Regions from separate parts of the Nostoc sp. C96 genome, predicted to be linked through region 2. Evidence: riboswitches for the same ligand, from Rfam matches in the RefSeq annotation. Region 2 holds a riboswitch; the other holds the start of a gene.
The links. Region 2 has a riboswitch for cobalamin ahead of cobG (precorrin-3B synthase). Riboswitches for the same ligand answer to the same signal wherever they lie in the genome.
Positions count from the first base shown of each region.

Region 1: it holds a riboswitch for cobalamin, as region 2 does, so the genes downstream of both, AC504W_RS15290 (DUF1636 domain-containing protein) here and cobG (precorrin-3B synthase) in region 2, are expected to answer to the same signal.

Region 1 is NZ_CM182020.1:3,579,039-3,594,704, reverse strand. Features, by position in the region: gene rbp (RNA-binding regulator) at 68-385, shown strand; gene AC504W_RS15315 (TOBE domain-containing protein) at 858-1,307, opposite strand; gene modA (molybdate ABC transporter substrate-binding protein) at 1,408-2,202, shown strand; gene AC504W_RS15305 (MBL fold metallo-hydrolase) at 2,442-3,218, shown strand; gene AC504W_RS15300 (hypothetical protein) at 3,215-3,388, opposite strand; gene AC504W_RS15295 (hypothetical protein) at 3,499-3,930, shown strand; cobalamin riboswitch at 4,111-4,268, shown strand; gene AC504W_RS15290 (DUF1636 domain-containing protein) at 4,291-4,710, shown strand; gene AC504W_RS15285 (cobalt-precorrin-6A reductase) at 4,715-5,476, shown strand; gene AC504W_RS15280 (ArsR/SmtB family transcription factor) at 5,567-5,920, shown strand; gene AC504W_RS15275 (metal ABC transporter ATP-binding protein) at 5,931-6,719, opposite strand; gene AC504W_RS15270 (metal ABC transporter substrate-binding protein) at 6,759-7,748, opposite strand; gene AC504W_RS15265 (iron uptake porin) at 8,068-9,765, shown strand; gene AC504W_RS15260 (4a-hydroxytetrahydrobiopterin dehydratase) at 10,229-10,534, opposite strand; gene AC504W_RS15255 (Coq4 family protein) at 10,649-11,410, opposite strand; gene AC504W_RS15250 (Crp/Fnr family transcriptional regulator) at 11,518-12,141, opposite strand; gene AC504W_RS15245 (alpha/beta fold hydrolase) at 12,506-12,724, shown strand; gene AC504W_RS15240 (efflux RND transporter periplasmic adaptor subunit) at 13,328-14,635, shown strand; gene AC504W_RS15235 (efflux RND transporter permease subunit) at 14,653-15,666, shown strand, end outside.
Region 2 is NZ_CM182020.1:1,506,348-1,522,013, forward strand. Features, by position in the region: gene AC504W_RS06470 (precorrin-2 C(20)-methyltransferase) at 1-376, opposite strand, end outside; gene AC504W_RS06475 (precorrin-8X methylmutase) at 379-1,005, opposite strand; gene cobG (precorrin-3B synthase) at 1,026-2,492, opposite strand; adenosylcobalamin-variant (AdoCbl-variant) riboswitch at 2,554-2,637, opposite strand; one part of gene AC504W_RS06485 (IS1 family transposase) at 2,966-3,312, opposite strand; one part of gene AC504W_RS06485 (IS1 family transposase) at 3,312-3,651, opposite strand; gene AC504W_RS06490 (TMEM165/GDT1 family protein) at 3,955-4,575, shown strand; gene radC (RadC family protein) at 4,928-5,659, shown strand; gene AC504W_RS06500 (GNAT family N-acetyltransferase) at 6,101-6,916, shown strand; gene AC504W_RS06505 (glycosyltransferase family 39 protein) at 6,981-8,591, shown strand; gene AC504W_RS06510 (MFS transporter) at 9,139-10,344, shown strand; gene cbiE (precorrin-6y C5,15-methyltransferase (decarboxylating) subunit CbiE) at 10,349-11,551, shown strand; gene AC504W_RS06520 (metallophosphoesterase) at 12,251-13,084, opposite strand; gene AC504W_RS06525 (metallophosphoesterase) at 13,171-14,001, opposite strand; gene AC504W_RS06530 (hypothetical protein) at 14,156-14,401, opposite strand; gene AC504W_RS06535 (carbohydrate ABC transporter permease) at 14,418-15,344, opposite strand; gene AC504W_RS06540 (DUF1003 domain-containing protein) at 15,566-15,666, shown strand, end outside.

The DNA of each region.
Region 1 (15,666 bases), 2.1 Mb from region 2:
TCTTGGTATTTACAGACTTCTCCCCGAAATCTAAATCTCTGCAAACTTGCGATTTCGGATTAAATTTATGTCAATTTACGTAGGTAACCTCTCTTATGAAGTTACACAAGATGCTCTGAACAGTGTTTTTGCAGAATATGGTTCTGTAAAGCGCATTCAGATACCTACCGACCGTGAAACAGGTCGTCTACGTGGCTTTGCCTTTGTAGAGATGAGTAGCGATGCAGAAGAAACCGCTGCTATTGATGCACTTGATGGTGCTGAGTGGATGGGTCGTGACCTTAAAGTTAACAAAGCCAAGCCTAGAGAAGATCGTGGCTCCTTTGGTGGTGGTGGTAACAGAGGAAACGGTGGTGGTGGCTATGGTGGCCGTAACCGCTACTAAGTTCAACCCTTTAAGAAAATAGTATTGAGATGAATAAATAATCTCAGTTAACTAAATTAGAAAAGGCTCAAGTTTTAGTACTTGAGCCTTTTGTTTTTGCTAATTTTATTTATTAAAAAATAATTAGTAAATTTTCTTTCTCTGGTGGAACTGAGCTTGTGGATTTTCAGTAAACATTGCAAAAATACCGCACTTTCAGCCCAAAAACTTGGGAAATATAAGCACCAAGGATGTTTTAAATGTAGTTTTGGCAGAAAGTTTTTGTGACGTACGACCTCAATCAATTCACACTCAATAATATGTCTGAATGTGGTTTAGCATTACGCCAGTTAGGGAAGAAGACTGAGTATTGAACTACTATAAATAAAAGTTTTCTAAGCTATTAGCAGGCGTTTAATTCAAACTTAAACGCCTATTTAAGTTAAGCTCCTTATACTCTTTATCTAATAGTTTCGCTGTAATTCCATCATCTTTATTCTTTAGCAATCACAATATCGTTAGATTTAATCACAGCATAGGCTTCTTCTCCCGCCACTAGACCCAACTCTTCTACAGATGTTCTCGTAATCATTGAGGTTAGCTCAACTTTGTGAACAATTTCTAGTGTTACCTCACAATTAACAGCCCCAGTCACAACTTTTTTCACCACACCCTTGAGAATATTCCGGGAGCTAACTTTTAAAGCCTTCTTAGGACTACTAACTTCCGTAGTAGGTATTGCCAAATTTTCCTGATTTACCTGTGTAATAGTTTGTTTGGTTGGTATAGGCGCTTGTGATGCTTGGTGCTTATTAAGACCACGGACTAACTCCCGTAGAATCTCGGTTTTGGTGCGTTGTGAGTCCTGGCAAAACTCTTCGAGAATTTTCCGTTCCTCTTCCGATGTTTGAAATGTGATCCATCCTTGTTCTTTTCTTGGCATAATGTTACCAATTCAGTTGGTAAAGACTGGAATGACGCTCGGTATGATCCTACCAAGCGCCATCAAATTGCAGAAGAACCTATTGCTACACCATCTTTCTATGAAAAGAAGACAAGTTCTTTCCTTTTTTGGCACAGCATTGGCTAGTTTGTTACTTGCTGTTTGCTCAACATTCATTGTACCTTCTGTTGTTACGGCACAGTCGAACGTCAATTTACTTATTTCGGCGGCTGCTAGTTTAAAAGAAGCATTGGAAGAAATTAAACCGATTTATCAACAAAGTAAACCCAATGTCAATATAAATTATAACTTTGGGGCTTCTGGAGCATTACAACAACAAATTGAACAAGGCGCACCAGCTGATATTTTTATTTCCGCTGGGAAAAAGCAAGTAGATGCTTTAGAACAAAAAGGGCTGTTGCTTCCCGGTACACGCGCGATTTTGGCAAAAAACCGCCTTGTCTTAGTTGTACCCAAAAATATTACTAGCATTACCAGCCTTTACAATCTCAAAGAATCTAAAATCAAGCGCATCGCTATTGGTGAACCCAGAAGCGTTCCGGCTGGTCAATACGCGCAGCAAGTTCTACAAAAGTTAAAAATTTGGTCGCAAATAACTCCTAAACTGGTATATGCCAACAACGTGCGTCAAGTTTTGGCAGCGGTAGAAAGTGGTAATGCTGATGCAGGTTTAGTTTATGCTACTGATGCCAAAATTTCTGACAAAGTAAAAGTAGTTGTGGCGGCTGATGAGAAATATCACTCCCCAATAGTTTATCCAATGGCTGTTGTGAAACGGAGTAAGAATGCCATTGCAGCTAAGGAGTTTAGTCAATTTTTATCGAGTAGTGCAGCTAAGGCGGTACTCAAAAAATATGGCTTTATACTGCCTTGAAAAAGGGTTGAGTAAATCTGAAGTGTTTCATCTGTAGGACTGACGCAAGCAAGGAAAAATTAAGGGTTGAGTCAGGGTGTAGGTATTCAAAACCCTTACGCCCCTATACCCTGGCTAATGAGCTGACTTCTCTCGATTATCGCAGCCGTTCGCTAATGAACAATGACCAAAAACCAAGGTGAACGCCAGCCTCTAAATTCATCCGTAATAATAAAGGCAGGTGTTACTTCGGTTTGGTTATGTACTTAACTTGGTTAGACAACAATAGTTGGTTAATGGAAATTGGTGGTCAACGCATACTAGTTGACCCTTGGTTAGTTGGCGAGTTAAGTTTTGGCTTAGATTGGCTGTTTAAAGCTTCTCTCAAACAAGAAAGATTAATTGAGGAAGATATCGACTTGATATTGTTGTCTCAAGGTTTGCCAGACCATGCACATCTGCCAACATTGAAGCAACTTGACCACAAAATTCCTGTAGTGGCTTCTCCTAACGCTGCCAAAGTAGTTCAAGATTTGGGTTACACTTGTGTCACCTGTTTAGAGCATGGTCAAAGTTTCACTTTAAATAATCAAGTAGAAATTAGGGCTTTGCCTGGTTCTCCCATTGGCCCTACTCTGACAGAAAATAGTTATCTGCTGAAAGAATTAGCAACTAATTTCTCGCTCTACTATGAGCCACATGGCTATCATTCACCACAACTAAAACAATTTGCACCTGTTGATGTCATCATTACGCCAACAGTTGATTTGGCATTGCCTTTAATCGGCGCAATTATTCGCGGGACAAACAGCGCCTTGGAAGTCTCTAAATGGTTGGAACCGCAATTTATCCTACCTACAGCGGCAAAAGCAGATGCAATCTATGAAGGGTTGATGGTAAATTTTTTAAAGGCTGTGGGTACGGCGGAAGATTTGCGTACTTCGCTTGAGAAAAATAATCTGACTACTCAAGTGCTGGAACCTAAACCTGGCGATCGCTTAGAATTAGCTTTAAAAAAGCGTGCTGTAACCTGCTAAACTTTGTATAGGCGATCGCCCGTTGTCACAGCAAAAATACAGCGATCGCTAATCATCACCAAGAGCAACGAAAAAACCTCACAGCCAGATTTTTCATCAATTTTAATATTCAGTATATTTTGATAAACTTTTTCCGGAATCAAGAAACCCCAACTGTAGTTATATTTCACAATTATCTTTTCAGGCAAACTAAGTATAGAAAGTCTGAAATTATCACAAATAAATATCAGTACTAGAAAGTATTTATTCTAACTTTTAAACCTAACGGAAGTATAAACTTATGAAACTTTCAACTTCAACAGCTTCCTTTATTACAGTTGCTTCCATGATGCTTACCGCAGGAATTGCGTCTGCTCAAACAGCTACGGATATCACATCCGCAAATATTGACGTAACTCACATCACAACACATGGTCAAGTAATAACTACAGCTATTAACTCTTACATGTCTCCTAGTAATGTTACTACTTTCCGTGGAATTCAACCTTTTAATCTTGTTTATCTTGCTTATCAAGGTAATCTCAAATTACAAGGCATTCCTAGTGGCAGCACACTGATATTTCAACACCAAATAGGTACTCTGAACGCAAAAGATTTAGTTCAAGCTGCTGTTAAAGCCAAAAAACTACCAGATCAATTTCTACACGATTCCACTTATCTCAGTGCGGTTGATGTACAACTGTCATCTTTACAAAAGACTTTTTTGCGTTAATTAATACATATAAATTCTATCTCATCTGTGAAAATAACAGGTATTTAGAACCCCGATTTCTGGAAAAAATCGGGGTTATTGTTGTTTATGAATGATTGATAATCAAGCCCTTTATTCAGCCATAGCTTAATTTTAAAGATGGGGATTTACTTATTCCTTTTCCAAAAAATGCAGATGATATAATAAACAGAATATTCGGTTTTGGTGGAGATCAGCCACCAAAGGTAACGGGGAAAGTTCGGTGGAAATCCGGCACTGTCCCGCAACTGTGAAGGAAAGACAAAAAACTGAAAATTAACTTTTCAAGTCAGGATGCCCGCCGAAGTATACTAATAAGTCCAACACATCTGCGAGGTACGGATGACTGCTGCTCATACTACTATTACAACTAATTCGCCTGCGATCGCTTCCCAGACTCATACTTTATTTGTTTGCCAAACCTGTGCCAGCATTTGGCAAGATGGTAAGCGTGTAGGTGAAAGCGGCGGTCAAAAATTACTGCACCAGATTCAGCAACTAGCACAAGATTGGGATTTGCAAGATAAATTTTCGATCCAAGCTGTTGAATGTATGAGTGCTTGTAACCGTTCTTGTGTTGTCGCCTTTGCTGCTAAAGGTAAGTTAACTTATCTGTTTGGTGATTTAAATGTTGATAGTAGTGCGGCGGCTATCCTAGAATGTGCTAGTCAATACTACGCTAAACCTAACGGATTATTGCCTTGGTCAGAACGACCAGAACCCTTGAAAAGGGGTATTTTAGCGAAAATTCCCTCCTTGTAGTCAAGTGCTAAGTGCTGAGTATAAACGTGTTTTAATTTTGGGTGGCACTGGCGAAGCTGCGGAACTCGGTGCGAAAGTTGCAAGCATCACTGGAATTGAAGCGATCGCATCTTTAGCTGGTCGCACCCGTGAACCATCAGTTCCATCTGGAAATGTGCGGATTGGTGGTTTTGGTGGTGTAGAGGGACTGGTGGAATATCTGCGTCAAATGAAAATTGACTTATTAATTGATGCTACTCATCCCTTTGCAAATCAGATATCCTTCAATGCAGCAGCGGCGGCCAATGAAGTAGAAATACCCAGATTAATGTTAATTCGTCCGGCCTGGGAAAAAGTGACAGGCGATCGCTGGATTGAAGTAGAAAGTAATAGCGCCGCCGCAGATGTTTTAAAAAATCAAGCAAAAAGAGTATTCTTAACTGTTGGTAGACAAGAACTAGGCACCTTTGCACACCTCCAAGATATTTGGTTTTTGATGCGGATGATTGATCCTCCTGGACAAGATGCCTTAGTACCACCAGGAATGATATTGTGCGATCGCGGCCCTTTCGTCTTAGAAAATGAAAGGAAAATTCTGATTCAGCACAACATTGATACCATCGTTAGTAAAAATAGTGGTGGTGATGCAACTTACGCCAAAATTCTGGCTGCGCGAGAACTGGGTGTACAGGTTGTTATGGTCAAGCGTCCAAAAGTACCAGCAGGCGAACAAGTTGCAGATGTTAATAGTGCAGTGGCTTGGTTACTAAATAAATTACACTGTTAAAAATAGAGAAATTTCAGATTTTTTATCAAAAAAAATTATAATATATCTTGGTTTAACAATTTATTTATGTTTAAGTTTTAAATTACAGAAATGATTCAGAAAAACTCAATATCAACTATCAATGGTGAGATTTTATCACCCCTCACAGAAGAATTTCTTAATATTGAAAAAGCCCAACGGATGGCGAACTTTTTCAGCTTTCTAGGAGATGCTAATCGTCTGCGAATTCTCTCTTTTTTAGCGCAAAAAGAATTGTGTGTGAGTGATTTAGCCACCTCATTAAAGATGAGTGAATCTGCGGTTTCTCATCAGCTAAGAAATTTAAGGGCAATGCGTTTAGTCAACTACCGCAAGCAAGGCCGTAATGTCTTTTATCGCCTCCACGATAATCATATTCTGCATCTTTATCAGGTAGTAGCCGAACACTTAGATGAACCTGAATAAAATAGGAATTTTAATTGTGATGATGGTGATAACGACTGAAACCTGGGCCATAAGTTGCTAAAAGGTTTTCTGGCGATAAAGCAAATTCTGGCTGACCAGTGCAAACCACAGTTTGATTGAGACAAAGAACGCGATCGCAATGGCGGCTTACCATATCAATATCATGAGAAACTTGTAAAATAGTCCAGCCTTCTTCTTGTTTTAACTCATTTAATAAAACATAAAAATCGGCTGCACCTTGCATATCAACCCCAGCAAAAGCCTCATCTAATACCAACAGTTTTCGCGGCATAACTAAACAATAAGCAAGTAACACCCGCTTTAGTTGACCACCACTGAGAGTTCCTATCGGTTGATGTCGCAAATGATAAACCCCTGTACGTCGTAAAGCTTCTGTGACTGCGGCTGTTTTATCTCGGTTTTGTTTCCACAGTTGAGAAAACAACGAATGTTTTGCCTTGGCTTTTTGCTGTTGAAATTCTTGATTCCATCCCAAACCAATTAATTCAGCCACAGAAATAGGAAAACTGCGATCAAAAATGAAATTTTGTGGCATATAGCCCAAGCAGTGACGTAAATTGCCTAGTTTTGTAATTGGATAACCAAAAATTTCGACTGTGCCAGCATTGCGAGGTAATAAATCTAAAATTGCTTTGACTAAAGTACTTTTACCAGCACCATTTGGCCCAACTATAGCAGTATCTGTTCCTGGTAATAATTCAAAGGAAACATCTCGCAGCGCTAAATAATTTCCTTGATATACAGTTAATCCGTCTACTTTTAAAATAGGTAAATTCATAAGAACAAAAAATTATTTATTGAAATTCAAAATAGTATTTTACTGACATGAGGTTTCGAGAGTCTGCAAATTTAATCTCATTGCTTTGAAATAGTATTGCGGGTCTTTTTCACCTTTTTCTAAAGAATCTAGAGTCTGCAAATTTAATTTTAAATCTTGTGCCAGCGTTTTCAGTAATTTATTATCTACACCTGGTTCACTAAACAAAGCTTTAACTTTGTAATTTTTGACTGTATTAACTACTGTTTGTATCTCTGTTGGTGATAATTGATCTTCGGGAATTTGGACTACAGCAACTTGTTTAAGATTATAGCGTTGTGCTAAATATGGATAAGCATCGTGAAAAGTCACAAAGGTACAATTAGGTTTTTTCTGTAAGGCTTGTTGAAATTCACTATTTAATTTGTCTAACTCCTGGATATAAGCCGCCGCATTAGTTGTGTAAAAGGCTTTATTTTCTGGGTCAGCAGCAATTAATCCATCTCGAATATTCATTACTTGCTGTTTTGCTAAAACAGGATCTAACCAAACATGAGGATTCCCTATGGCGTGGTCATGGTCTTTTTCTGCTTTTGCGGTGGTTTCCACTGGGGAAATTTCATTTAAAGGTTTAATCCCTTGACTAGCATCGATTTCAACTAACTGAGCATTTTGGGCATTTTTAACGGTACTATCCAAAAATTCTTCTAAGCCTAAACCATTTTTCACTAATATCTTAGCTGTGGCGATCGCCTTTACATTATCTGGTGTTGCTTGGTACTCATGCACCTCTGTACCAGGAGGAACTAAAATTTCCACATCAGCCGCATCACCTGCCACCGCCTTGGTCAACAAATACATCGGTAAAAATGTCGTTACGACCTTGGTTTTAGCTGATGGTTGGGAAGCCTCTTGTACCTGTGGTGAATTCTCAACACTGGTTTTTTGATTTGTATTTGCTTGGTTACAGCCGCTAATACTCACTAGCAATGTGAGTAAAGAAATTAACGACAATATACCTCTGGGTTGTCTTTTCTGATTCGTAGTCATCCGATTCCTTTGAGAAAGGGACACTTGTTTGATGTTTACCACTATGATAATGATACTTATTTCTAATGCTCAATATTATAATAATAATTATCATTCTCATGCAATCAACTTGAGAAAAATTTTGTGTCGGCAAATACAGCAGATATCAGTAAAACGTATTTTTTTTACCTAAAAATTACTTAGAAAAATAAATATTTCTTGACCTTATTTATTAAAAGAGTTACTCAATACTGATAATATTTTGAGAATACTTTTTAAAAGTGTTGTTGAACAAAGCGCAGTTTTCAGCGCTACCGACGGTAAAAGAGTGTGAGAGTAAATGCACAAACAATTACATTATTGGCTGGCTATTCCAGCAGCTTTTAGCAGCATAATATCAATTAGTAGTAATACATTAGCTAGTGAAATATCAACCACATCAGATGAGAAAAATCAGCCCTTAGTTGTTGTTAGTCCAGCTAAACCACTTGAGAATCTATATCAAGAACAGACAATGGCACAAGTTACCTCCGTGTCGCAATTGTCGGACGTACAACCTACAGATTGGGCATTCCAAGCGTTGCAATCACTAGTAGAGCGTTATGGTTGTATTGCTGGTTATCCAAATAGTACATATCGTGGTAATCGCGCACTCACACGTTATGAGTTTGCTGCGGGTTTAAATGCTTGTTTAGATAGAGTCAACGAACTACTAGCTACAGCCACGGCTGATTTAGTTACCAAAGAAGATTTAGCCAAATTACAAAAACTCCAAGAAGAATTTACCGCAGAACTAGCCACATTGCGGGGTCGTGTCGATGCTTTAGAAGCACGCACCTCTGAGTTAGAAGCTAATCAGTTTTCCACCACAACCAAACTCAGTGGTACTGCTATTTTTGCACCCATCAGCTTTTTTGCAGGCGATCGCGCCGATGGTAGTAATCTTGATAGAGGAACTTCATTTGGCGATAGAATACGCCTTGACTTCAACACCAGTTTTACAGGTAAAGACCTGTTAAGAACTCGACTGCAAGCCACCAACCTGGATGCGTTGTCCGCTTCCACGCTCACACCAGAAGGAGATTTGCGGTTTGTAGATAATGAAAATTTCGGTTCTGGTAATAGTAATGAGGTAGCTATAGATGCACTGTTGTATAGCTTTCCTCTAGGCGAAAAAACCACAGTCATCCTAGAAGCCAACGCGGGTGCAGCCGATGACTTTACCAATACTGTGAACCCGTTTTTTGACGGTGATGGTGATTTTGGTGCATTGTCTAACTTTGGTACACGCAACCCAATTTATTATCCTGTTGCTGGTGCAGGAATTGGTCTAAGACACCAGTTCAACGACGCATTGGAATTAAGTTTAGGTTATCTAGCCAGCAGCCCTAACGACCCTACCTCTGGAAATGGTCTATTTAACGGCGCTTACGGTGCTATAGGACAGTTAACAGTCCAACCGACTAAAGGTTTGACTCTCGGTTTTACCTACGTTAATTCCTATAATGCTGATTTGACCGCTGGTAGTAACCGTGCTAACTTGCGTACTGCTTTGGCAAGTAATCCGGCTTTTACAGATGTTTTAGGAGAGGGAATAGATCTACCAATTTCGAGCAATTCCTACGGCTTCCAAGCATCCTTCCAACTTAGTCCGAAGTTTGCTATTGGTGGTTGGGTTGGCTATACCAACACGCGCACCTTAGCAGCAGTTGATACAAATAATGGTACTATTCCTCGTGGTGAACTGGACATTTGGAACTATGCAGTCACACTCGCTTTCCCCGATTTAGGTAAAGAAGGTAGTGTTGGGGGCATTATTGTGGGGATGGAACCAAAAGTCACAGGTGCCAGTAGTGGGTTAAGAAATACTATTGGTACAGACTCTGATACTTCACTGCATATTGAAGGCTTCTATCAATACAAACTCAGTGATAACATCAGCATTACTCCAGGAGTTATCTGGTTAACTGCGCCAGACCATAATAACGACAACGATGACATTGTGATTGGGACAATCCGAACCACATTCACTTTTTAAATTTACGTGAGTTCGATGAACCTCTGCCCAACCCCTCTCCGATGCGGAGAGGAGCTTAAATATCTTAATTACCAACGAAAAATTAAGCGTTCAAAGCCTCTCCCACGGTGGGAGAGAGGTTTGGAGAGGGGTTTTTAATGGGTCGAACTCACGTTAAATTTTGAAACTTTCATAGAAGACGCAAATAATAACTTTGCGTCTTCTATGCTGTATTTTTATGCAAATAAAATTAGGTGAAACTCTCCAAAATTCTAATTGTTGGTATCAATGATTCTGCTTGAACGAATAGCATACTTTGCTCAGGAAAAGCCGTCCAATTTTGGTTAGATAAAGGTTCTGAAGCAACAATAAATTGACTTGGATGACTTACATCATCGCAACACCAATAAGGGCTTGAGTTAGGTCGAGGGGGAGTATTATCTTCCCCTCGACCTAACTCAATACCCTTACCTGAAGCAGGACTTTACAACTCTAACGTATCAATGCTTTGGGCAAGAGTAACATCATTCATGGTAATTCCACCTGCATCGTGGGTTGTCAGTTGAACTGTAACCTGGTTATAAACATTGAACCACTCTGGATGATGGCCTTGGGTTTCTGCAATCAGTGCAACGCGAGTCATAAAGCCAAATGCTGCGATAAATGAGGTGAATTCAAAGTGACGGTAGAGTTTACCGTCTACAATCTTCCAATGATTGAGTCTTGCGAGCGCGCGCTCCAGTTCATCTGGTGATAGCACAGCGCAATGTACCAATTGATTGCCAATCATACAATTTATGTCTCCAATCGATTTATCAGAATTGCGTCAAACTTGAAGGGCATCATCTCCTGTTGGATGCCCTTCAAAGCCTGATCAACGGGAGATGATGTCCTCAACAATCGATCAATGGCGCTGCGCGGCGAGAGTGGGGGCGAGTGCATCCCGCAGATAAGGACGGCTATACCAACTCCAGAGTCCTTCGGTCACTGGCACAATGTTTAATTCGGCACGCCACTCGTCTAGAGGACGTTCCAGTCCTTCTTCAAACTTCACCGGAAACAAGGGTGTAGCTTGCCGTGCAATGCGGATGCCTTGAGAAACTAGGTCAAAATTATATTCCAGAGGAGAATTGATGCCTTCCCGTGCTTGATTAGCCATGAACGCTAACAACGAACCAACCAAATCAATGAACGTGAATGCGGGATAGCCAATTTGCCCAACCGTCACTGAAATCACTCCCAGTTCACCGTAGTCATCAAAGCTAAAGCCCGTCAAAATATGATGCAGATCATGAGTTTTGCGAACGCGATGGGTAATATAATCGACATCTGATTCAATCTTTCGGAGGCGATAGAACTGTAGATCATAGTTCATGGCACTGAGTACGCGAGCATAAGTCCAACCCAATGAGCCTTCCGGCAGCTTCAGCAAGGTTTCCAGATCAAACTCTGGGCCCATATAACGCTCATCAACTAATTGTGCTGAGTCTGGATTTTGACGGACAACCTGCAAACATCTTTTCATTTGCTCACTATCAGTCAAAGCATCCTCAATATCGAAGATGTTTTGCGTGTCAACTCTCCCCCCAGCAACCATGTCAACTAAAGACAGCAGTTTATCAACATTTTCAGGAGTTGCTAGTTCGTTGATATATTTGAATCCCATGATTGTTACCTCGCGGTGCGTTGTTTGTTTTCGACAACTGCATCCTACGGTGACTCCACAGGTAAGCAATAGGGGATTTTTTTGATATATGTCAAATTTGATAAAGATCAAATTTCCTGGGCTAGATGACGGCGGCGTTGCTGATTTCGATATCTGGCGCGGATACGACTGAGGGTTTCTTGGGTGATTCCCAAATAGGAGGCAAGATGTCCTAGCTTGACGCGCTCAAGGATATCAGGGTGTCTCTGAACGAGATCCTCATATCGTTCAAAGGCGGTTTGAGTTTTCATGAGAAAAGCTTGTTCTTCTAACTCAACATAATAATGTTCAGTCAATAATCGACCAATTTTATTCCAGTCAGGGTCGTTTTCATACAGATATTGCAACCCATTATAACTTGTTACAAAAAACTTGCAATTTGAAACTAATTCAACATTTTGTTTGCTGGGTTTTCTCAAAATAAAGCTATAAAGTGAGCAAATAAAATCATCTTCGAATGCAAACCTTGATGTGATTTCTTTGTCTTCAATGCAGTAGAATTGCCGAACTACCCCTTCAATCAGGAAATATAAGTGGCTCGATATTTCGCCTTCCTTCAGGAGCCGATAGTCTTTTGGGAACTCCTGGTACTTGAAAAATTTACGAACATTTTCCTGCTGTTGTTTACTGAGTATGACTACTCGATCTAAAACTTGAAATAGCTTTTCGTATTGATCAATTTCTTGCTGCATATACATCATGTATGTATAGGTGAGTATAATCACTACGATAATATGAATACTTATTTTTTCTGAAAATAAATGAATTGTCAAAAATATTTAAGTGTTAAAAATATAGCCATAAAGGTATTGAATTAGAGGATGTTTGAAAAGTTTTAGGCGAATATAATTCGCTACTACACAAACAAAGTCCGCCTGCACGGACTAACAGAAAATTAAGGTTTTTTAACCCGCGTAGGCGGGTTTTGTCCGTATAGCCGCGATTTCCAATCGCCAGAGCTAGTATTAATTTAGACTTTTCAAACAACCTCTTAGGTCGAGGGGGAGTATTATCTCCCCCTCGACCTAACTCAACACCAATAAAGACTGGGTGCTTGTGTACGCTAGGCATAGCGCGTTGCTGGCTGTCTGCGGTGCTTCGGATATAGCTACTAAACCTATTGCCAGCGATCGCATGGTAGCAGAATTACCCAATGCTCACAAAATAACTCTGCAACCAGGTGGACACATGGCACTGATGGAACAAAATCGTCAGTTTTCGCAAGCTATTGAGGCTTTTTGTGCAACTGGTTCTCAAATTAGTGAGCTTCCTTAATAGAAGGCAGGAGGCAGGAGGCAGAGAGCAGCGCGTTGCGGGGGTTCCCCCCGTTGTAGCGACTGCGGAGAGGCAGGAGGAAAAGTCTTGCTATTCCTGGCATTCAAGCTTTCAAGTTGTTTTAACATATTTGACTACCGCTATAACTGAGTTACTAGGGAAAGATTTATCTCATATTTATTTCTTAAAAAAGTAAAATATGCTCTTTGATCACAGATGTATGAGTCATATTTGATTTGGGAAAAATCAGTATATTTAAACAAATTTTTTGTGGTTTCCTGTTTTCTGTTTCTCATTACCTACCTAAATAAATAACTTCATTAATCAAACCAGAGTCCTATAGCTATCTGACTAATGAAAGATAAATTAATTATGCCTATGCCCTATAGTGAATTCTCAGTGTTGTCAAGATGAAATAGTGGTGACTTTTTCATCTAAATTGCGGCGCAAGAATCATCTATTTGGAGCAAGAATGCACTTATTAATAGGGTAAGAGATCATCCTGTTGCCCACATTTAAATAAAGTTAGATTCCGGTTTCAAAATTAATGGTTGGCAAACTCACGTTTAGTTAATTTTGCTGGGGCAGTTGTAGGGTGAGGTAATGGAAACTCCTAAAATTAGTAATTCCGCGTTGAGAAGGCTTTCAGGGCAGCAAGGATTGTTAGTAGGGTTGGGGTTAGGTCTCGTTGTTGCTATTGGCGGAATGACTGTGTTTTCGCATTTTGGCAATCAACGTTCAGCTGCACCTACTGGAAATGCTCCCACAGCTAATGGAAAAAACTCGGCATTACAAGTAAAAGTTCAGCAAGTTGGTAATAGTACAACCGAAGAAAGTTCTAATTTTGTAGGAGCTTTAGAAGCACAACAAAAAGTAACGCTACAGCCGCAAATTCAAGGGCGAATTGAATCAATTTTGGTGTCTAGTGGTCAGAGGGTACAAAAGGGAACAGCGATCGCAACTTTGAGTTTAGATCAAACTCAAGCCAATGTTGCTAGTTCCATCGCAGCCACCAATGCTGCTCAAGCTGGGTTAAAAACAGCGCAAGCACAACTACAACAAGCTGAGGCACAACGGACAAAAGTTGCTGCGAATGTTCAGTTGCAAAGAACACAATTTAATCGTACCCAGCAGTTAGTTACACAGGGAGCGCAAGCCAGACAAGAATTAGATATTGCTAGAAATAATTTACAAGCGGCGATCGCAGATTTACAAGCCGCAGAAAAAGAAGTTGCAGCGGCTGGTGCAGCAGTTCGTCAAGCCCAAGCGAATGTGCGCGAAGCTCAAGCAGGTACGGCGGCGGCTCAAGTTAATGTGAATCAAAAACGAGTAGTCGCACCCATTGCTGGCGTAATCAGTGAATTTCCTGTCAAAGTGGGAGATTATGTCAACACCGGACAAACAATCACCACAATTATCCAAAATGATGCCCTGGATCTAAATCTTTCTGTGCCTTCCAATCGAATGCCGCAACTGCGAATTGGATTACCTGTAGAATTGCTCAATCCCAACACACAGCAAGTAATCGGCCAAGGTGCAATTAATTATATTTCCCCAACGGTAAGTTCTGATCAGCAGTCAGTATTAAGCAAAGCCCGCTTTCGTAACGCCCAAGGACGATTGCGCGATGGGCAATATGTACAGGCGCGAATCATTTGGAATCGACAACCAGGGATATTAATTCCCACCGTTGCGATTTCTCGCATTGGCGGACAAAGTTTTGTGTTTGTCACAGAAGACACCACCGTCAACGGTAAACCGCAGCAAGTTGTACATCAGCGTTTAGTCCGTTTGGGTGAGATTCAAGGCACAAATTATCAAGTTCTTGACGGACTGAAAGCCGGCGAAACCATCGTTACTTCTGGCATTCTCAAACTCAGAGAAGGCACACCTATTCAACCCCAATCTTAAATCCAGGACATCCGATCATGTCGATCGCTAATACCTTTATCAAGCGTCCGGTTTTAACTACCGTTTGTTCTCTGTTGATTTTGATTTTGGGAGGCGTGTGTATTCCTCTACTCCCACTCAATTACTTGCCAGATATTGCCCCCATCCGCGTTCAAGTCTCCGCTAACTATACTGGGGCGGATGTTTCTACAGTGGAAAGTGCTGTTACCACAACAATTGAGCGTCAACTGAACGGGGTCGAGGGAATGCAGTACATGACCTCGAATAGTTCTGCTGGTAGTAGCCAAATCTCTGTATATTTTGGTTCGGAAACTGATAAAAATATTGACCAAGTAAACGTCCAGAACCGGATTGCTCGTGCTACACCCCGCTTACCCACAAGTGTGCAACAACTTGGTGTAACCGCGCAGACAGCTTCTACAAGTATCTTGTTAGTGTATACATTTTATGCGGAAAATAATGAGTATGATCCGCTATTTATTAGTAATTATATTGACCTAAATTTGCGCGATCAACTGCTGCGAACACCGGGGGTCGGCGATTTAACAATTTTTGGCGAAAAACGTTATGCGATGCGGCTGTGGCTCGATCCTAATGCCTTAGCAAGTCGACAATTAACTGTCGCAGATGTAGCGACAGCATTGCGATCGCAAAATATTCTCGCTGGAGCCGGAACTTTAGGTCAAGCACCAATACCTGCTGGTCAAAGTTATGAAATTCCGCTGCGGGTGAATGGGCAGTTTAAAGATGCTGCGGAGTTTGGCAATCTGGTGATTAAAGCGGGGACTAACGGTAATTTAATTAAACTCCGAGATGTTGGCCGGGCAGAACTCGGCTCAGAAACTTACGCCAGCAATGCCAGAAATAATGGTAAACCTGCCATTGGGCTGGCAATTTATCAGTCACCAGGAAGTAACGCGCTGGATGTGGCAAAAAACATTGAAGCGCAGATGGATGAATTGATTAAAGATTTTCCGCCGGGATTAAAAACTCAGATTGTTTACGATACCGTTGGGTTTGTGCAAGCTTCT
Region 2 (15,666 bases):
GGACAACTTCGGTATGGTAATGCTGAGATAACCGTGTAAATACATACATGAACGAACCGTAGAAAAACGGGTCTCCTTCACACAAAACTACGACATCGCGTCCAGCGGCGAGGTGTTGAGCAATTGGTTCAACTTCTTGGTCATATATAGCTTTGGCTTTTTCTGGTTCTAATGCGCGGGGGAGATGAAAGGGGACTTCGATTTGTTCGCCAGTTAAATACTGCGAAACGATCGCCCGCGCTATACTCTCTTTATCTGTGGCTGATTGATAGGCAATTACAGGTGCAGCCTGCAACAACCGCAGTGCTTTGACTGTCAGCAATTCGGGGTCGCCAGGGCCTACACCAACTCCATACAGACGGCCTTTGGTTGTCATGATTATTCTTCCTCCGTTGCCAAGGCGTTAACTGCGGCGGCGGCGATCGCACTTCCACCCCGCCGACCATGTAATGTCATAAATGGGACATTCCGACTATCTGCTGCTAGGGCGGCTTTTGATTCGGCTGCACCCACAAATCCAACAGGAAAACCCAAAATCACCGCAGGTTTCGGCGCTCCTTGGTCTAACATTTCGAGTAACCTAAATAGGGCGGTGGGTGCATTACCAATGGCAACGACTGAGTTTTCTAAGTGCGATCGCCATAATTCTAAAGCTGCGGCTGACCTTGTATTACCCAGTTTTTGGGCGAGTTCTGGGACTTCGGGATAATTCAGGGTGCAGATAACTGCGTTATTGGCTGGTAGTCGCCGCCTCGTGACTCCCTCGGCAACCATCCGACAATCACATAAAATTGGCGCACCTGCTGTTAATGCGGCGCGTGCTGATTGTACTGCTGTGGATGAATATCCCAAGTCAGTTACAATATCCGTCATTCCACAGGCATGAATCAGCCGTACAGCAACTTTTGCTACATCAATTGGCAGCACATCTAAGTTAGCTTCTGACCGAATGATAGAAAAAGAATTACGGTAAATTTCGTTAGCGTTTCGGATATATTCGGACATTTTTAATTAAAAACCGCAGATTAACGCAAATTAACGCAGATTTTGGGACTCTTCAATAGATCTTTTAGTTGGGTAATACTATAACGATTGACAAATTCTAGAAAAGATTCGTCATGATTAAAGCGATAAATTTTATACACTTTGAGTATTTGTTCTATCAATGCAGGTAGTTCTGCAAAACTAACGTATTGATAGATTTTTCGACCGAATTTTGCGTGATTTTCTCTATCCCCAACATAAACGTGATAACTTTCTATATTGCGATCGCTCACACCTAGTAAGGTGATGTCACTGTTGTGATGTTGAGCGCAAGATTTTTCACAGCCGCTAAAGTGAATATTAATTGGGCTATCTAGCTTAACATGAGTTTCTAGGTAATCGGCTAATGCCAAAGCATGACCTTTCGTATCTGTAGCAGAAGCGACACAACCCTGTTTACCAGAACAAGCAATTAATGAACTTTTAATATTTGTGACTGTAGAATCTAATCCGAATTCAGCTATTTTATTTTGAACATCAATAACGCTCTTTTGGTGAATATCCGTGATGAGCAAATTTTGCCAAGGTGTGAGTCTAATAGTCCCGCTACCATATTTTGCTGCTAAATCGCCCAAACGCCGGATTTGCTGACTTTCAAGCCTACCCAAAGGCAAAACTACGCCGATATAAAATAAATTTTCCTGTCGTTGGGGATGAACACCAATATGGCTGAAATATTCTTCCTTCTTTGCTTGAGAAGATGTGTTGATCAACTTCTCACAGAGTTGCCAAGAAAAATTTAACCGCTGCTCAACTTGCTGAAGATAATTTTCCCATCCCAAACTATTCACAACTTCTCGCAAACGTGGCTTACGCTGACTATTGATATCAATATGATGTAAATAAACATCTGCTAAAGCTGCCAAAATAGATAAACATTGTTCTGGCAACAAGATAATTCCTATATCAATGGGTGGTTTGCTTTTAATTAATCCCAGATGCAGGCGCAAGTAAACTTGAGTGTCGATTAACTCAGCAGTAAACAGGATATCATTGAGGCGATCGCTTACCGCCATTTTTCCACCGCCATCAAAGCAAACGCTAAACTTGGCTGATAGTCCTGAGAGTTCAGGATGCGCTGCTATATAGTCATCCCAGTTTTGCACCAAAGGGCGAGTATCGATTAATTCTTCTGGGTCGATACCCGCTGTGGGGTTAGTCATAATATTGCGGATGTGGTCTACAGCCGAATTGTGAGAACCTAAACCCAAATTTTGTAATTGCTGGAGAACTTCGCTGTTGATACCTTGACTAATTTCTCGAATTTGCAGGTTAGCGCGATTTGTGACATCAACGTAGCCACCACCGTAATTATCTGCTATGTCTGCGATCGACTGACATTGTTGACTATTAAGTATCCCACCAGGTATTCTCAGGCGAGACAAAATGCCATCTTGAGCCGATGTAGCATAAAATAAGCCTGGACAGGCAGTAAATCCCGAAAACAAAGTCCTAACTCCTTCTCTGTGCGACGCAGAGATTAGATCATCATTGTGTCTTCTAGACACACCCGGAGTTGGCATTCTGACTTGGGATTTCCCTTCACAGCTGCGGCACAGTCCCGGAATTTCACCGGAGTTTCCCAACTCCAAGCCTTAGTAATTTACCATGAGACGGTATTTGCAATGCTCAATACTTCACATTTTTCATTAATCATCAGACTAACGCACAGAGGAATGAAAGTTTGAGAGTGTTTTTCTGACCATGAATGTAAGTTACTACCAGATGCGATCGCACTTTTGCTCAAGGTTATTTTGATTACACCTAACACTCCATTTGATTGTTGCCAAAAATTCTGTCATCAGCGATGGCTGACATATTTTTTGTATTTGACAGTCTCTGGTCACAGTGGCAACTGCTAAGATGATCGTAGTTGCCGACAGTCATTAAAAGGCGTTGCTGAATGAAGGGATGAATCGATTTATGTAGGTACAGTTTGATACTTCAAATAATGAAGTAATAATTTAACCGAGTATCTCAGCATTTCTTCTGTCTTGGAATAGCATAAAGTTTTTCGGTGAAGGCGTGCTAAATAATGTCTAAGCCTAGTGTTTTCATTTTCAACTCGTGTCATATATGTTTTACTGACAATTTGGTCTCCATCTGGAATAAAGCTTGGGTAAACTTTCCAGCCATCTGTCACATAAAAATAGCTTTTCCATTGTTTAGCAATTTTCCACAATGGCTCAAAAGTTTCGGCACTATGGTCTCCCAAAACCCAGGCTAAAATACCTTGAGTAAAGTGATTTACTGCTGTCCATAACCAAATTTTGTTTTTTTTGAACCAACAAATGTCTCTAATTCATCAAGTTCTCCAACTTCTGGAATTACATCTTCTTTCGGTACGTCCGGAAGTTTCTCTCCCAATTGTTTGACCCAATAAATAATAGTAGTATGATGTACTCCTTTGACTCGTTCAATCCCACGAAAACCCATACCGTTAAGGTACATTTTTAAGCATTCTTGTTTCAATTCCTCAGAATATCCTTTTGGTGGCTCGTACAAATCAATAAATTGGCGAGCGCATGATACGCAAATGTGATTTTGTTTACTTCTTCGCTTTCCGTTCTTACGAATTTTCGTAGATCCGCAGTATGGACATTGCACAGTAGATACCCTCAAGTCATCCCTCTATTATGCAACGCCCATTAAAATTTAATGATTGACTCTAACTATAGATAGATGTAACATTTAGGTTAATCGAAGGGGAGTAGCTACTGGCATAACTTTTTCAGTTAAAAGCCAGTTCATCTGAGTCAACATACTGGTGATAAGCCTGGTTCAGATGTCAAATGCTAAGTATTTGAAAGCGAGACCTTCACTAAGTTCACAAACAAGATGTGAGCTTGGTGAGGTCTTTTGGCTCTCTTCAAGCTCACATCGCTACGAATTTTTCAGGAGCTTGAGAGAGTGTTAACAGCTTTTACCGCAGGTTTATTATTAATTACCGTTTCTGAGCTTGGTGATAAAACTTTTTTTATTGCTGTAATTTTGGCAATGCACCATTCGCGGCGCTTGGTGTTTATTGGGGTAACAGCCGCCTTAGCAGCAATGACTATCCTCTCGGTGGTATTTGGGCAAGCAGCATCTTTACTCCCAAAAATTTACATTCATTATGCGGAAATTGCTTTGTTTCTGGCCTTCGGTATTAAGCTGTTATATGACGCGAGTAAAATGGCGGCGGCGAGTTGTGATGCAGATGTTGTAGAAGAAGCAGAAGCCGCTGTGAAAAAAGCAGATGCACAGCTACCAAAGCGCAAAACCCCTTCGGCAATTTTAACAGAAGCCTTCTTATTAACATTTATGGCAGAGTGGGGCGATCGCACACAAATTGCCACAATTGCTTTAGCGGCGGGTAATAATCCAATTGGGGTAACAATTGGCGCAATTTTAGGACATAGTATTTGTGCAGCGATCGCAGTTATCGGTGGTAAACTCATCGCCGGACGCATTTCTGAACGCCAACTTACCTTTATGGGTGGATGCTTATTTCTGATTTTTGGCGTGGTTGCGGCTGTAGAAGGAGTGTAAAGAGAAATAGGTTGACCTCTTTCCCTCGTAGGGAAGGAGGTTTTTGATTAGTGAATTGATGCTCTAATACTTGCCAAAATTAAAGATTTTCTCAAATTAAGATAATTTTGAGCGCAAACAAGGGATAACTAAAAATAGTTCCATCTCGGTAACTCAATACTTTTCGGATAAGGAATTTACTCGTGTTCGCGTAGCGTCTCCTTTAGGAGAAGGTAAGCAAGGGTGCAGGGGTGCAAGGGAGAATTGACACTAACCTCTCCCTGCCCCTCTGCTCCTCCGCCCCCCTGCTGCCTCAAAGAAGAGATATCTTAACCGAAAGGTATTGCTCGGTAACTATTCTTTGAATGCTTCTATGACCTATTGTCTGAGAATTGCCGACATCCCCACAAATGAACGTCCGCGTGAACGTTTGATGACTCATGGCCCCAAAATTTTAGCAACAGCGGAGTTAATTGCAATTCTTTTAGGCACTGGTCAAGGGCCAGGAAAACTCTCAGCAGTGGGTTTGGGACAATATCTTTTACAAGAATTAAGCAAACACCAACGTGACCCATTGGCAGTTTTGCGAGAAGTTACCCCAGCAGAATTAATGCAAGTTCCTGGTATCGGCCCAGCAAAAGCCACCAGCATTTTAGCTGCGGTAGAACTAGGCAAACGTGCCTTTCTCTCCCGTCCTTCAGATGGCGCTGCAATTGATAGTCCAATGGCGGCGGCGGCGGCGCTTAGTCAAGATTTAATGTGGCAAACCCAAGAACGTTTTGCCGTATTGTTATTGGATGTTAAAAATCGTTTGTTAGGTACACAAGTTATTAGCATTGGTACTGCTACCGAAACCCTAGCTTCGCCACGAGAAATTTTTCGGGAAGTAATTCGTCAAGGTGCAACACGAGCAATAGTCGCCCACAACCATCCTTCTGGGAACATTGAACCTAGTCAAGAAGATATAGAATTGACTCGTCAATTATTAGCAGGAGCGCAGTTATTAGGTATTCCGTTGCTAGATCATGTAATTTTAGGTAATGGAAATCACCAAAGTTTGCGCGAAATAACAACTTTATGGAATGACTATCCTCAATTTGATTGATGTAGCGCAGGTGGAGAGTTTTGGTATTTATACAAACTTGACATCACTGCTCCCCTGCTCTATCTCGAAAATTGTCTATTGACAACAAAATTAATCTATGTATTCGTCAAATTTGTATCTTATTGCCAGATTTTTTTCCTAGCCATAGGCATAATAAAAGCACCCATTTCTCACTCTGGTGACTCTGCTGACTTCTCAAATTATGACGCAGAGAGGAATTGTCGATGAAATGGGAAAATCAACTCTGTTTTCAGAAGAGGTTTGGCAAGAATTATCAGATAAACCTGACACGCTCCCAAGTCAAGATTTATCAGAAAACCTTTCTGGAAATATATCCTAGACAATTGCGTCTGTAACGCTTGGATATATTAGTGCATCGAATGTTTTGATCAAGCGTATGAATTTACTAGGATATCTCCGCACATCTAAGTTGGAAGACAGATGGAAATTTCTTACCGCAACATCAATTATTCACTCAATTCTTCTTCTTTGGCAGATTTTCCAGTCCTGCAAACCGATAAGTACATCTTGCGCCTGGCCGCAACTGAAGAAGAATTAGAATCTATCTTCCGCTTGCGGTTTGAAGTCTTTAATCGGGAACTAGGTTTAGGATTTTCTAGTTCTAGCCTAACCCAGATGGATAGAGACAAGTTTGATGAAGTTTGTCATCATTTGATGCTGATTTCTCAACAGACTGGTCAAACAATTGGCACTTATCGGATGCAAACTTATCAAATGGCATCTCAAGGGTTGGGTTTTGATGCTGCTGATGTGTTTAATCTCAACACAATTCCTGATAATGTGCTACAAGCATCTGTGGAAGTTGGACGTGCGTGTATTGCTAAAGAATTTCGTAACAGTCAAGCGTTACTATTGCTATGGGAAGGATTAGCTAATTATCTGATTTGGAGCCAAAATAAATATTTTTTTGGCTGTGCTTCGTTAATGACACAATCTGCTAGAGAAGCGGCTTGTACATATCATTTTTTTCAAAAAAATCATTTCACACATTCAAGTATTTTAGTTTATCCCAATTCGCAATATGGTTTAGAAATTGATCAATATTGTTTAGATAAATATGAGGTAAACATTCCGAAGATTGTCCAAGCTTATTTAAGTATTGGGGCGAAAATATGTAGTTTGCCTGCGATTGATCGGCAGTTTAAAACAATTGATTTTTTAACAATTTCTAATCTAGAAAACTTCACAAGATGGCATTTACCGAAATGTTTTGCCAAAAAACCGAGTTTGCCTTGAGCAAAAAAGCTTTTAGTGGAAGTTGAGTAGCGATCGCCCTAATATATTCATAATTTATCTAACTATGCAGCAGAACACAATCATTCCTAGTTGGTTGCGGTTTTTAATTATTGTTTTGCTGGTGATGTCTGTATTGTTTCGCTTTTTTAACCTAGATAGCAAAGTTTATTCCCATGATGAAACATATACATCATTGCGAATTTCTGGTTATACAGTTGCGGAAGTCAAACAGCAATTATTTAATGGTCGTGTAATTACCTCCGAAAGTTTTGCTAAGTTCCAAGGCATTAATCAACAAAAGGGACTGAGTGATACGATTATGTCGTTAGCGAAGGAAGATCCCCAGCATCCACCGCTTTATTATGCGATCGCCCGATTTTGGTTAGGAATTTTTGGCAATTCAGTTACAGCCATTAGGAGTTTATCAGCTTGTATTAGCTTATTAGTATTTCCTGGTATTTATTGGTTATGTCGGGAATTATTTGTTGTCCCATTATCATTACCTTGGTTAGCGATCGCAATTACCGCTGTCTCGCCAATTTACTTAATATATGCCACAGAAGCCCAAGAATATATTCTTTGGTTAGTCACTATTATCATCAGCAGTGCTGCACTCCTGCGAGCCTTACGTTTAGAATCAAAACCTCCAGGTAAACTACCTCCAGACCAGTTTACTATTTGGAGCCTTTATACAGTCACTTTAGTATTAAGTCTCTACACCAGTTTATGGAGTGGATTTTTGGCGATCGCACATAGTATTTATGTCATCACAATTTCCCAATTTCAGCTAAATAAAACTGTTAGAGCTTATCTATTAGCCTCCATTGTTGCTTTTTTTGCTTTTATTCCTTGGATGATCATTGGATTAGCTAAATTTTTTCAGTTTTTACTGTCAAATCAGGGAATACAAACGCAGTTAGCACCAATACCTTTATTCCCATTTTTACTGAGACAAATCAGTAGAATATTTTTTGATTTAGATTTGGTATTAGATAACAATTTAAATTATTTAATCTGTTCATTTTTGGTAATTTTAATAGGATGCGCGATTTATTTACTTTGTCGCACTACGAACTATAAAGTTTGGTTATTTATTGTGATTTTGATTGTAGTACCATCACTACCATTAATCTTACCAGCCTTAATATCTGGTGAAATTAAGCTAGGTTCTGAACCATATTTTTTGCCGTCTTATTTAGGTATGCAGATTGCTGTTATTTATTTATTAGCTACACAACTTTATAATGGCAGTTTAACAAGGCGAAGAATCTGGCAAACAATTATAGCGCTATTAATTATTGGTGGACTAGTTTCTTCGCGGGTATATTATCAAGCTGAAACTTGGTGGCATAAAGGAGTAAGTTACAATAATCTCCAAGCTGCTCAAATTATTAATCGCTCTGCACGTCCATTGTTAATTAGCAATGCTGAGGGGATTAATTATGGCAATGTGTTTTCTTTAAGTTATCTTGTAGAACCACGAGTTCAGTTTAAATTGGTGAACAATCAACTTATTCCGAATATTTCTGATACCTATACTCAGGTTTTTTTCTTGAATATTTCTCACACTTGGCGACAGCAATTAGCAACTCAATACCAATCCCCAATAAATCTTGTTTATCGAAATGAATATTACTCACTTTGGGAATTACGTAAATCTCAAAGCTCACGTTAAAGTATAATTTGTCCGCACCATCCATTTTCAGTACATTGAAACTGTATGAGTCTATAGCAATCTAATTTAATGTTTCAAAAATTAAATCTGACTGCTATACCAGCATGGAAATTGACATAATAGTGATTTTATTGATGTAATCTGGGTAACTAATTAAGTAATCGATTATATACAAAGTTAGATAACATAAATTAGTTAATATGGTAAGGTTTATCTAAAAGTAAAAATAGCTAAAATTGTCGTTAAACATACAATTTAGAAAGTATTTAACTTAATTGCGGATATTAAAGATGTACAGTAAATAACGTTAAGTGAATCTAGGGATGAGTGAAATTGCTAAATTCATGGTGATCAAAATTATGTAGGTAAGGTTATTTTTTAGTGAAAGTATTATTGGTAATATCACTAAGCCCTACTTACCTTTTATGAATTAGATGTTATGAATTGTACAAGTGAGCATTTCCCTGTTTGCCAATTGTGCAATTTTTAATGCGATTTAAATAGAAGAATTTGTCTTAAAATCACACCACGGGTATAAGGCAGAAGAATGGTTAACTCTTGCAACACCAGCCGGGAAATATTATGGCGACAAGTTTGGGGATTAGCAGCTTTACTAGCAGCAATCATCCTCAGTTGGATGGTATATGCTTTTTATCAACCAAAAATATTACAAGAACTAGAATTAGTTGAATTAGCTGGTTGGCTGGGAATAGTGCAAGGATTAATCGCCGCAGTTCTTGAACCTTTGAATGGGGGAATTTCCGATCGCATCCAGCAGCGCTTGGGTAGTCGTTTACCGATGATTAGCTTTGGGGTGGTGTTAGCTGGATTAATGTTTGTCGGTGTTTCGTTGTTAGCTGACTACAATTTACCCACAGGTATTCGTTGGATTATTCCCGTGCTGATGACGGCTTGGGTGATCGCCATGATTATATTTCGTGGCCCGGCGATCGCACTTTTAACTCAGTTTGTCCCCACAACAGAATTACCCCAAGCAAATGCCATTCTTGTATTAGTGTTTGGTACAGTGGGAGCGATCGCCCCATTATTCAACACTTTACTCTCTAGTCTAGGTGCATCGATTACCTTTATGTTAGGTGCGATCGCTTTAGTCTTGGGCGCATATATTTTGCAAATATTCACTCCCAAACATAGTTTTGTCCCGACCATATATCATCAAGATAAATCTGCAACTACGCCGACTGTGTTGTTAAGCCTGATTTTTGTCATCGGGTTAGCCACAGGATTTGAAATTAACCTGTTATTTGCCATTTTTCCCCAAGAATTACAAACTCAACTCCCAGGATTGCAAGTAGAATTTATTGCTTCTGAGATACTTTTAGTCTCAGCAATTGCATCTGTACCTTTAGGAGACTGGACAGCAGATTTAGGTGCAAATAAATCGATGTTGCTGGGTTTGGGAACAATGACAGGCTTGATGGGGTTAACAATATTAAACGATAATTATATTTTGGCGATCGCCTTAATTCTGGCTTTTGGGATGAGTTTTAGTTTAGTGTTGATCAGTATGATTCCCTTCGCACTAGGCAAACTACCCGCAACTCAGGCTGGCTTAGGTACAGGTTTATACTTTGGTGGTAGTGCTGGCGGAACGGCGATAGTTTCACTATTAATTAAACAACTTGGTCTAACATCTGTCGGTGCATTTTTATTGGCGGAAGTTGCTTTTTTAGTAGTAACTTTGTGTATTCTTTTGTGTAAGAAAGTTTCTCGAATCAGGACTGGGGAATAAAACATTGAAATGGCTGTCTATTATAGGGATTGGCGAAGATGGATTACAGGGTTTAAGTGCGATCGCCCGTTCTATAATTACTCAAGCTGAGGTTATTATAGGAGGCGATCGGCATTTAGCCATGCTTCCCAGTGATGACCAGCACCAAAAAATTCCTTGGACTTCTCCTTTTAGCGCCTCCATCGCAGAAATTATCAGCCGTCGTGGTCAGCAAATCTGCGTCTTAGCCAGCGGTGATCCTCTATGTTACGGCGTTGGTGTCACCTTAACCAAACATATTCCCATCTCAGAAATCACAATTATTCCCGCACCTTCAGCCTTTAGCCTCGCTTGCGCCAAACTGGGATGGTCATTAACTGAGGTAGAGACTTTAAGTTTGTGCGGTCGTCCTGCGAGTTTGCTTCAGTCTTATATTTATCCCCAAGCCAAGTTATTAATTTTGAGCGCTGGTAAGGAAACCCCGCCAATTGTCGCCCAAATTTTGAACAGTCGGGGTTACGGTGAAAGTAAAATTATTGTCTTAGAACGTATCGGCGGGATTCACGAACGGATAATTGTCAGTACAGCAGCAGCTTGGAGTGAAACAGAAATTGCTGACTTGAATACTATCGCCGTTGATTGTATAGCTGATATTGGCGTTGTCGCTTTACCAAGATTACCAGGATTGCCAGATCATGCCTATCATCACGATGGACAATTAACCAAACGAGAAGTCAGAGCGATTACTTTATCAACCCTATCACCCATACCAGGAGAACTTTTGTGGGATGTTGGCGCAGGTTGTGGTTCAATTTCCATTGAATGGATGCGAAGCCATCCTCGGTGTCGAGCGATCGCCATTGAACAAAATTCATCTAGACTGCAATATATTGCCGATAATGCCACAGCTTTGGGTACACCCAACCTAGAAATTATCGCCGGAAAATCACCATCAGTTTTGCCAGGCTTACCCACACCAGACGCTATTTTTATTGGTGGTGGAGTTACAGCAGCTGGATTATTTGATATTTGCTGGTCAGCACTACCCCCAGGTGGTCGTTTAGTTGCGAACGCCGTCACCATCGAAGGAGAGCAAACCTTATTTCAATGGTACGAAAAAGTTGGCGGTAGTTTTACCCGGATTGCTATTCAAAAAGCAGAACCTATTGGTAAATTCCTCGGATGGCGAGGGATGTCTCCTGTTACCCAATGGATAGCAGTTAAATAATTTTCGATTCAACCCACGTAATACCGTTTCACTTTAAGTTTGATACAAATAGACCGCAGGGAGCAGGGAGCAGGGAGCAGGGGGAAAGAATGAAAAACCCATAAATTTGTCTCATTTTTTTCGTGAAATGGTATGAGTTGGTTTTGTCTGTGTAGCGGGGACTTCCAGTCATTTTGCTTAAATTAACTTAATATAAATGTAATTAAAAAGCCTCACCAATTTTAAGAAAATTCACCCGAATATTACGACACATTAACGGTGTTCACATTTGGTAAATACACATAGTAATTAAAATTGCCGCGTGCTAAATTAAATTCAAGGTACAAAAAGGTTAAGTTTAAGTGAAATAAAAAAACTTGAAATTAGAGCCTGTACCTCCTGCTCTAAGATCCACGCGATCGCAACTCAACTATTACATCCTATGGAAGTGTTTTCGCCTTAATTCTATTGATTTTATTGGAGGTTTTTGAACATACAGCCAGAAATGCCTGCCTATTTAGAATCAAGGATGTTGAAGTCTGAGAACAACGATTGCATTTGTCCACCTTATTTGAGTTAATTCTTCTGTTTTTTCAATCTTCTCGAACGATTGCATATTGTTTAATAAACCGCCTGTAGTTACTGATGTTGATCGGTCGTAACTTAGGCGGTTAATAGTTTTTATCCAAGAATTAACAACAAATTACTATTGACTATTGACTATTGACAAACTAGAGTAATCACCGTAACTTCCGGTGGGCAAAACAAGCGTCCTGGTCGATAAGTTCCTAAACCACGATTAACATATAACTGATTATTTGCTACTTTGTGAAATCCTTGCGCCCATTCCCAATATCTCACTACTTTAGAACAATCATCAAATAAAAATGGCACCCGTCGGCGCAGTTTTTTTGGTAATTGCTTGAGTAACTTCTTGTAATAAAAAACCGCAGGGCCAAAACCGGGAATGACAATATGACCCCCATGCGTATGTCCAGATAGCTGTAAATCAACGCGCCACTGTTCTAATATCTTGGCAGTATCAGGATTATGAGACAGAACAATCCGCGGTGTTAGTGGGTCTAGTTGCTGCATCACAGGTACAGGATTAAACTCCCGCGACCAATAATCAGCTAAACCGACTATAGGTAATTCTTCGCCAAGGGGATAAGCAATTTCATTCCACAGAACATGAACTCCAATACTAGCGAAAGCATTTGTCACTTCTGCTTGGGAGTGATTGTAGTGGATGTCATGATTACCAAGTACAGCATAAATTCCGCAGCGACTTTGCAGATGTTTGAGCCGCATCACCAGTTGATGAATTGGGCTAGGATCATCAGTGACATAATCACCCGTTAAGACAATTAAATCAGGTTCTACTTCATTTGTAACTGCGATCGCTTCTTGCAACATTTCTTCCGAAAGGCGCATTCCATCATAGTGAAAATCTGATAACTGTACTAATGTTGTACCTGCTAAAGATTGCGGCAGTCCGGCAATCTTAACCGTTATTTTATCTACACTTAAACGTCCCGTAAACAACCAGTGCATAGTGCAGAAACACTCCTCATAGCAGCGTTTACAGCTTATCAAATAATAAAAACCATCTTAAAAGATAGTAAAAATTTAATCACAATTTATTCTCTTTGTAGGGTAATCAATGTCACTTCTGGCGGACAAAATAGCCTTCCTGGGGAATAAGTTCCTAAACCACGATTGACATATAGCAGATTGCTTCCTACACGATGTAAACCCTGCGCCCATTCCCAATGGCGGAGGACATAATTTTCTCGGCGTAACAATGGAAAGTAACGCCGGATTTTGTAGGGGATTTTTTGGACTATTTTTTTGCGATAAGCTATAACCGCCCCTAAGCCAGGAATCACGATTTGACCACCATGACTATGACCAGATAACTGCAAATCTACCCGCCATGTTTGTAATATTTCCGCTGTATCAGGGTTATGAGATAACACAATTCGGGGGATATTTGGGTCTAGTTGCTCCATGACTGGCGCAGGATTGAATTCTGGTGAATAACGATCTGCGAGTCCCACTAGCGCTAATTCATCACCAAAAGGATAGACAACTTCATTCCATAAAACATGTACACCAATGTTAGTTAAAGCTTTGGTAATTTCTGTTTTTGAATGTCGGTAATATATATCATGATTACCGAGTATGGCATAAATACCAGCTTGAGCTTGCAATTGCTTTAATTTTAAAACTAGTTGATGAATTGGTTGCGGACTAGTTGTAACATAATCACCTGTTAAAATTACTATATCTGGTTTTAGTTGGTTGCTAAATGCGATCGCCTTTTCTAAAATCTCATCAGACAAAGCCACACCATCATAATGAAAATCGGACATCTGCACCAACTTCTTACCTTGTAACGATGCAGGTAAACCCGCAATCTTAACCGTTAATTTTTCCACAGTCAACGGCCCAGATAATAACCAGTGCATAATAGGTTTAATAAATTTCAATCATAGCGTTTAAAGTCTAGCTAACAATCCGCCATTTGAAAGTTGCAGGTTAAACACTTTGGAGAAACTTGATAAATCTTTATTCAACCCTGTGTTTCTGTGGTTAGTATAAAAAATCAATTATATGAGCAGGTCAAGAAATAATTGCTGACTCAGTGAAACATTTACCAAGTAAATTAGACAACAGGGTGAGAATAATCACAACAGTAGTATGAACTTTCGCTGATTTACTGATAAATGAGGGTGAAGTGCGATCGCCAGCAGATAAATACATCTGATAAGAGGTTGTTTGAAAAATATTTTTGGTAACATCAAAGCCTCTCTCCGCTTCGGGGAGAGGTTTGGAGAGGGGTTGTTGGTATACTTTACGACTTTTCAAACATCCTATAAGTTTTCTAGACAATAGAATCTCCGCCTTCTTGATTAAGACTTAAGCGTAAAACTGACAGTCCTAAAATTATTAAAAATAATATCAACCCAATTGTGCAAGCATAGCTAATATCTAAATTACTAAAAGCTTGTTCGTATAAATAATAAACAATAGTTTTAGAACTATCGAGTGGGCCGCCTTGGGTCATAATATAAACTTCCTCAAAAACTTTAGTTGCAGAAATAGCTGAAATTACTGCTACTAAAGCTAAATAAGGTCTCATCAAAGGTATTGTAATATCCCAATGTTTGCGAATACCATCCGAGCCATCAATAGCTGCGGCTTCATACACATCAGCGGGGATGGATTGTAACCCAGCTAAATAAATTACCATGTAATAACCTAATCCCTTCCAAATAGTCACAGCCATTACGCTGGCGAGAGAAATGGGAATAATCCCCAAGATTTTATCTGGACTAGTTAGCCAAGGAATTCCTTCGGGGAAAATTCCCAAAGTTTTTAGCCACTGATTAAGTAAACCGTTTTCTGCATACAACCATTTCCAGGCTATACCTGCAACTACCATTGAAATTACCACTGGTGTGTAATATGCGGCTCTAAACCAACTAACTCCCCGGAGTTTTTGATTAACCAAAATTGCTAACCCTAAAGGAGCAATCACCAAAATTGGTACTACACCCACCAGATAAAGAAAAGTATTTTCTAAAGTTTTCCAAAAAACTGCATCCTTCCACAAACGCAAGAAATTTGTAAAACCTATCAACTGTGGCGGTTGGGAAATATCTTCGTAGCTGGTGAAACTGAGGTAAAAGGCTTGTAATGCAGGCCAAAATACAGTTAACCCCAATAGCACTAAAGCAGGTAGCAAAAACAAGTACGGGGTGAGTCGTTGTTGGATGAGAATCCAATCTTTAGATGTCAGTTGACTCATAACAGTATTGGTGAGACGGCAAAGCTAACTCATATTACACGAAGAGATGGGGTTGGAGAGCGATCGCTCAAACGTCATCTAAGTACTTTTGGGTATGTAGCTGTATTAATCACTTAAATCTATCAATTTAAAAAATAATAATATTTGTACTTATCAGAAGAACAGCATAAATTAAACCCATAGACAAAAACACAGACAGCAATCACCCACGGAGGTAAATTATGAATCCAGTAGTTAGACAAAAATCAGAGCCAAAACAAATTACACCTGAAGAATTAACTCGCGGACAACACCTGGCGGATAAACTTGCATCTCAGGTAGG